DNA from 2 places in the Arthrobacter rhamnosi genome. Region 2 is predicted to be linked to the other one. Evidence: riboswitches for the same ligand, from Rfam matches in the RefSeq annotation. Region 2 holds a riboswitch; the other holds the start of a gene.

Region 1 (3,764 bases), on a different contig from region 2:
CACCCCGAAGTCCCCGGTGACGAGGTTGCCGAGGTAGCTGAAGTACTGGACGAGGACCGGCTGGTCCAGCCCGTACTCCGCCCGGACCGCCGCGACGGTCTCGGGCGACGGCGACGAGCCCGCGCCGCCGAGGATCGCGGTGACCGGATCACCGGGCGTGAGGCGGAGGACGAAGAACGTGAGGGTCACTGCGGCCCAGAGGACGAAGACACTGCCGGCGATCCGTCGGAGGATGACGCTGCCGGCACTGCCGACGGTCGCGGTGGTGCGGGGTGCCGCACTGAGGGAATCGAGGGAGGTGCTCATTCGGAATCGACCGCCGTGACGTCGTAGAGGTAGGGGAGGGAGAGGCTCGGCTCGAGGGCGAGCGAGGTGAAGCGGTCACTGCGGAGCGCCACCTGGCTGGCCTGGTTGTAGAGCGGGAGCTGGAGTGCGTTGTCGCTCACGATCTGCTGCGCCTGGTAGTAGAGGTCCTTGCGGACCTCCGGGTCGTCGGTCGCGAGTGCGTCGTTGAGGATGCCGTCGAGCTCCGGGTTGCGGAAGCCCGAGCCGTTGGGCACGAAGCCCGCCGACTCGGTGTACTCCGAGGAGAAGACGATGCGCAACACGTCAGCGGTGTTGGTGTTCCAGTAGTCGGCGCGGAGGTCGTACTCGAAGTTGTTGCCGAGTTCGCTGACGCTGGCGCCGTCGCCGTTCTCGATCAGCACCTCGAACCCTGCCTTCTTCGCCGTCGCCTGGATCTGGGTGACCAGGGCCTGGTGCGCTGTGGGCCACCAGTCCGGCGTGTAGGGGAAGTGCACCGTGAGGCGCTGGCCGTTCTTCACGCGGTAGCCCTCGTCGTCGCGTTCGGTCCAGCCGGCCTCGTCGAGCAGGCGTGCCGCCTCCTCGGGGTCCGGATCGTAGACGTGCTCGAAGTCGGGGGAGTAGAAGCCGGTGGTGGAGCTCAGCGGTCCGCCGGCCCGGGTCACGGTGCCGAAGTACACGCTGTTGATGCCCGCATCCACGTAGGCGCTGCGCAGGAAGGCCTTGCGGACGTTGAGGTCGTCGAACGGTGCGCGCGTGGTGTTCAGGATCAGGTTGGTCGGGTTCCCGGGCCGGTCCTGCAGGATGAGTTCGACGTTCGGATCGGCCTCGGCCTCGTCGAAGTGCACCGACGGCATGAGGTCGAGGGCGTCCACCTGGCCGGCGCGGAGGAGTCCGTAGCGTGTGGAGTCCTCGGGGACGATCCGCCACTCGATCTTCTCGATGTGGGCCGGGCCCTGGTGCTTCGCATAGGGAGGAGCGGAGTTGTAGTCCTCGTTGCGGACGAGGCTGACCTTCGACTGCGGCACGTAGTCGACGATCTTGTAGGGGCCCGAGCCCACCGGCGCGTTGCAGTTCTCGGCCCGCGGGCGCTTGAGGGCCTCGGGTGACTCGATGCCGAGGAACGGCTGGGCGAGCACCTCGAGGAATGCCGCGTAGGGGCGGTTGAGGGTGACGACGGCGGTGGTGTCGTCGACGACCTCGGTGGAGGTGTAGGGCTTGAGGTAGCCGCCGGCCGTGCCGGACTGCGTGTCGGGGTCGACCATGTGGTCGAGGTTCGCCTTGACCGCCTCCGCGGTGAGCTTCGTGCCGTCGGTGAACCAGACGTCGTCGCGCACCGTGAAGGTGTAGGTGAGGCCATCGTCGGACACTGACCAGTCCGTGGCGAGCCACGGATGAATGGCGCCCTCGCTGTCCTGGGAGACCAGGGAGTCGAGGTAGTTCGCCGCGATCGAGGCCTGCGGCATGTCGCCGTCGACGTGGGGGTCGAGGCAGGAGATGTCCTTGCCGGTGGCGAAGACGAACGTGTCGTCCTCGCTCGCTGCGGCTGATCCTCCGCAGCCCGATGTGGTGAGGAGAAGGCCTGCGGCCGCTGCGAGCAGGGCGAGGGTGCGGGGTGTGCTGGGGCTTGCTGTTGTCACGCTGGGCTCCTGAATCATCGCCCGATGGAGGGCAGACAGGACAGCCAGCGATCACCCGGGCGTGCGGAAGCACGGGAGGGGAGACCAACGAAAGCGTGTAGCTTCTCCATCGGTCCTGGCAGTAGCACCGTTCCCCGTTGCTACACAGGGAGGGTTGCTGCGGCGTCGTCGATCCAGGTCTCTCGGCCGCTCGGGATGGTTATGGCTACAGCTAAGCGCACCGGGCATCGGCTGCGCCAGTGGTCCCCGTCATATTCGGTCATGCGGGAGGTCGTGCGGGAGGTCGTAGGAGGACCGGCCGGACCGGCCGGCAGCTAGGCGCGACGCGCGAGTTCCATGAACATCGTCGAGTGCAGGCTGTCGACGTGCGCGTGGGCGATCGAGACCGCCTGAACCGCGTCGCGCCTCCGCAGCGCACGCACCAGGTCGATGTGGTCCTCGTTGGCGCGGTGCAGTGCGTCGATGGGGTACGGGACGAAGTGCTCGTACAGCTCGCCGAGGGCTGCCGAATACACGGCGGTGGCAGCACCGAGGTGGGACGCCGCGGCCACGGACCGGTGGAAGGCGTCGTCGGCCTGGTGGTATTCCGACCAGTTGGTGGCCTTCCCCATGCGCTGCGTCAGCGCCTCCAGCGCCTCCAGCTCGTCCTCCGTGGCGTTGACGGCGGCGAAGTGGGTGACCGCGCACTCGGCGAGGAGGCGCCGGTCCACCAGATCGTGGACGGCCGCGGCATCCGGCAGTCCCAGGGACAGCCTCTCCAGGGCGACGGCGGGAGGATCCGCCGCGACGAAGGTACCGCCGTCACGTCCACGCCGCCGGACGACGATCCCCTCGTCGGCAAGGCTCGCCATCGCCCGACGGGCTGTCATCGGACTGACCGAGAGCCCCAGGGCGATGTCGGCCTGGTCCGGCAGCCGTTCGCCGGGTTGGATAAGGCCGAGCGAGATGGAGGTGGCGATGCGGGCGCGGACGGCATCGATGGCGCTGCGCCGTCCGTGACCGGGCGGCAGGCCGGGCGGCAGGGCAGAGGGCATAGGAGCCGGCAGTGCAGACGGCAGGGGAGACGACGCCGCCGTACCCGGCGGTTCCCGCACTTCAGCAGCCATGGTTTCACCCTAACGTCGTCCCGCCTTGATAATAGTTCAATATGAGCTAATATTGCGTGAGCCCCGTCACTGCAAGCCAAGGCGACCCATGTCACAGCCCCTACCGCTCCTCGCGGTCCAGTCCGAACCGATCGCGATCGGTGAGCCATTCTCGGTCTTCGCCACCCAGGTCTCCGACGCCCTCGCGGCGCATCCCGGAACCCGGCTCCTCGTCTACCCCGAACTGCACCTGTTCGGTGACGGCTACCCCGACCAGGCGCGCACGGAAGCGCTCCAGGAGTCTGCGCAGCCCCTCGACGGGCCCCTCGTGCGGGAGCTCGCACAGCTCGCCGGGGACCTCGGCGTGTGGCTCGTGCCCGGAAGCATCTGCGAGCGCGGGCCCGAGGGGCAGCTGTTCAACACCGCCCTCGTGTTCTCCCCGCAGGGCGAGCTCGAGGCGAGCTACCGCAAGATCTTCCCGTGGCGTCCCTTTGAGCCGTACGACCCCGGGGACGCCTTCGTCACCGTCGACCTCGAGGGCTACGGCAGGGCCGGTCTGTCCATCTGCTACGACGCGTGGTTCCCCGAAGTGACCCGCCAGCTCGCCTGGCTCGGCGCGGACGTGATCCTCAATGTCGTCAAGACCACCACGGAGGACCGCGAACACGAGTTGGTCCTCGCCCGGGCCAACGCCATCGTCAACCAGGTGTTTATTGTCAGCGTCAACTGTGCCGGC
Region 2 (3,764 bases):
CCCGCCCTGGGGTGAGCTCGACCCCGAGATCGCCCATCGTCTCGCCCGCCGGGTCCCGGCCCGGCGCCCGTCCGTCGGTTCGGTCCTGGAAGTCGCGGCGACCGTGACGAGCATCGATGATGCGCGGGCCGCGTTCGCCGGGGACCCCTCGCTGACCGAGGTCGTCCTGGTGTCGGGGCGCCGGCCGGTCGCGGTGCTGACCCAGGACGCGGCGCTTCTGGGGGTGCTCGGCCAGGGCATGTGCGTGAACACGGACACCCCCATTCCCGAGGCCCTGGAGCGGTGCGTCACGCGCGATATCCCGACCCGCTTCGATCCGGTGCTGGCGACCGACGACGCCGGCAATTTCGCGGGCCTCGTGCGTGTGGAGCGGCTCATCACGGCACTCACCCGATCGGGGACTCCCGTCAGCTCCTGAGGGGGTTGTCAGGGACCGTACGGATGTTCGGTGAGCCAGGCCAGCGCCTCGGCCGGGCACTCGAAGTAGCGCGTGGGGTACGGGGGGTTGTGCACCCGGGCGAAGAAGTCCGCCAGTGTCCTGTCGACCGCGCTCGGGCCGACGATGGCCATGGCTGCGATGTTCAGCGCAGTCGCGAAACCGTGAAGAGCGCTCCGCGTGAGCGACACCATGCCGTTGAGCTCCACCAGCATCGGCGGGCAGACGTCCCGGCACAGCGCGTTGGACCGCTCGATCAGTGCTGCGGCATCACTGTCGCCGACGCTCGTATTGCGCCGCCACTGGACCCACAGGACCTCGGTGCGCAGCTCGGCCACGAAGGCTTCCGGGGCGGCATCCCGTTCTTCCGCCATGCTCCCCAACCCCCTGTGGTGATACCCGAGTGCCGGACATCCCCTCGCACACTACAGACAGGGGTGGTCGGGCGCGAGCGGATACGCTGGGGGCCATGACTGTTCTCGTGTTCCTCGACCCGGCCCACGACGACGGCAGGGTCGTCGATGCCTCGCAGCCCCAGCTCCTTGCCACGGACCTGGGCGCCACCCGCGGCGACGGGGTCTTCGAATCGCTCCTGGCCGTCGACGGGTCTCCCCGCAAGGAGCAGGCACACCTGACGAGGCTCGCGTCGTCGGCAGCGGCCCTGGACCTTCCGGTCCCCGACGCCGAGGCGTGGAGCCGGGCCATCCGCACCGGCCTGCGGGAATTCGCGGCAGCGGAACCGGAGCGCCATGACGCCGTCGTGAAGCTCATCGCCACGCGCGGGGCCGAAGGCGCCGGGCGGGCCACCGCGTGGGTCCAGGTCGCGCCCGTGCCGGCGTCGACGATCGAACAGCGCAGGACGGGACTCCGGGTCCTGTTCCTCGAACGCGGGTACGACAGCTCCGTGGCGCAGCGCGCACCTTGGCTGCTGCTGGGCGCCAAGACCCTCTCCTACGCCGTCAACATGGCGGCCATCCGTTACGCGAAGGCCCACGGGGCCGACGACGTCATCTTCACGTCCTCCGACGGCAAGGTCCTGGAGGGCCCCACCTCGACCGTGCTGCTGGCCTCCGACCGCGACGGACGGAAGACACTCCTGACACCGCAGCTCGAGAGCGGCATCCTCGCGGGCACCTCGCAGAGCGCGCTGTTCACGGCGGCCAAGGAGCAGGGGTGGGAACTCGGCTACGGCCCCCTGGAACCGCACCACCTCCTCGACGCCGACGCGGTATGGCTGATCTCGAGCATCCGGCTCCTCGCACCCGTGCTCTCGATCGACGGCCAGGCCGTCCGATCCTCGCCCGCCCTCACGGCCGAGCTGACCGACCTCGTGGACCGCTTCGTGTAATTTTCGCCACAAAAGCCTGCCCCACAGGCCGTTTACCGCGTCAAACGCCGATTTCCGCGCAATTTCGTTTTGACCGGGCACTTCGTGCTGCCATAGCGTTTTCTTGGAATCAAGAGCTCCAGCCCTCGGCCCTGGCCGGCTGGACAGCAACCCTCTCCCGTAGTGGGGTGCTCCAGGTGAAGATTCGGCCGCCGGGACCAGTCCCCCGGTTGGCAAGTACGGCGTCGTGCGGACCACCCCGAGGTAACCGGGACAGCAGCCGCCACACCGCGCCCGGCCAGAACAGCGAGCGTGTCACCAGCAGCCTCCCGGCACCTATTCGTTCCTCCCCGAGATCCACCTCATCCAGTCGGCCCGCACCCCGGGCCAGCATCGAAGAAGGACCCCATGAACATCTCCCGCAAAGTCCTCGCGGCACTCGCCGTCCCGCTCCTCGCGCTGACCGTCTCCTGCGGCAGCAACACCAGTAGCAGCAGCGAGCCGACCGCGACCACCGACGCCCTCGCCGGCAGCGACCAGCAGTCGCTCGACCAGTACACGACCGAGGACACCACGCCGGTCGACGAGATCGACACCTCCAAGCTCGGCCTCATCACGGAGGGGACCCTGCGCGTCGGCACCCTCTCGGACGCTCCGCCGAACATCTTCATCGAGAACGGCGTCTTCACCGGCTACGACAACGAGCTGCTCCGCGCCATCGGCGACAAGCTCGGTCTCGAGGTCGAGTTCGCGTCCACGGACTTCTCCGCACTGCTCGCCCAGGTCCAGAACAAGCAGTTCGACGTCGGATCCTCCTCGATCTCCACGACGGCCGCCCGCCGCGAGAACGTCGGCTTCACGAACGGCTACGACTTCGGGTACATGGCCGTCGTCACGAAGAACGGTTCCTCGGTCACGGGCTTCGACTCCCTCTCGGAGAGCACCCGCATCGGCGTGGTGCAGGGCACCGTCCAGGACGACTACGTGACCAACACCCTCGGCCTCGAGCCCGTGCGCTTCGCGGACTACAACACGGTCTACGCGAACGTGAAGAACGGCCAGGTCGACGCGTGGGTCGCCCCGTCCCAGCAGGCCACCGGCCAGGTGAAGGAGGGCGATGACACCACCATCGCCGAGACCATCATCAACACCGAGAACTTCACGGCCTATGCCGTGAACAGCGAGAACCAGCCCCTGATCGACGCGCTCAACTCCGGGCTCGACGCCGTGATCGAGGACGGCACGTGGACCGAGCTCACCAAGGAGTGGTACCCGGACCGCGAGATGCCCTCCGACTGGAAGCCCGGCAGCAAAGCCGTGGAAGTAAAGTAGCGGTCCCTGCATGAATGCCCTTGAACAGCTCTCGCAGACCTTCTTCGACTGGGGGGCGATGGCCGCCGTCCTGCCGGAACTCCTGGCGGTCGGACTGCGGAACACCCTGATCCTCGCGATCACGTCCGGCATCATCGGGTCGGTCCTCGGCATGCTCCTCGCGATCATGGGGATCTCCCGGAACCGGCTGCTCCGCTGGGTGGCGCGCATCTATACGGACATCTTCCGTGGCGTCCCCGCCGTGGTGATCATCCTGCTCATCGGCATCGGCCTCAGCCCGATCTACCGCCAGGCCACCGGCAGCACGAGCCCGTTCCCCATGGGCATCCTCGCGCTGTCGCTCATGGCGGCGGCCTACATCGGCGAGATCTTCCGCTCCGGCATCCAGAGTGTGGAAAAGGGACAGCTGGAGGCCTCGCGCGCACTGGGCTTCAGCTACCGCTCCTCCATGCAGCTCGTGGTGGTTCCCCAGGGCGTGCGGCGCGTGCTGCCCGCCCTGGTGAACCAGTTCATCGCGCTGATCAAGGAGTCCTCGCTGATCTACTTCCTCGGACTCCTGACCAGCGAGCGTGAGCTGTTCCGGATCGGCAACGATGCGGCCAGCAACACGGGCAACCTCTCGCCGCTCATCGCCTCCGCCGCCCTGTACCTGTGCCTCACGATCCCGCT

Evidence for each region. Region 2 has a riboswitch for S-adenosylmethionine ahead of ACX80I_RS11420 (ABC transporter substrate-binding protein). Riboswitches for the same ligand answer to the same signal wherever they lie in the genome.
Region 1: linked by a shared signal. The riboswitch ahead of ACX80I_RS09655 (ABC transporter substrate-binding protein) and the one ahead of ACX80I_RS11420 (ABC transporter substrate-binding protein) in region 2 are both predicted to bind S-adenosylmethionine.

What each region holds. Positions count from the first base shown of each region.
Region 1 is NZ_JBTNDT010000004.1:165,468-169,231, forward strand. It holds gene ACX80I_RS09650 (ABC transporter permease) at 1-306, opposite strand, end outside; gene ACX80I_RS09655 (ABC transporter substrate-binding protein) at 303-1,943, opposite strand; SAM riboswitch class I at 2,047-2,145, opposite strand; gene ACX80I_RS09660 (FadR/GntR family transcriptional regulator) at 2,258-3,049, opposite strand; gene ACX80I_RS09665 (carbon-nitrogen hydrolase family protein) at 3,138-3,764, shown strand, end outside.
Region 2 is NZ_JBTNDT010000005.1:85,008-88,771, forward strand. It holds gene ACX80I_RS11405 (EAL domain-containing protein) at 1-418, shown strand, start outside; gene ACX80I_RS11410 (DUF7793 family protein) at 427-810, opposite strand; gene ACX80I_RS11415 (aminodeoxychorismate lyase) at 906-1,784, shown strand; SAM riboswitch class IV at 1,892-2,009, shown strand; gene ACX80I_RS11420 (ABC transporter substrate-binding protein) at 2,172-3,095, shown strand; gene ACX80I_RS11425 (amino acid ABC transporter permease) at 3,106-3,764, shown strand, end outside.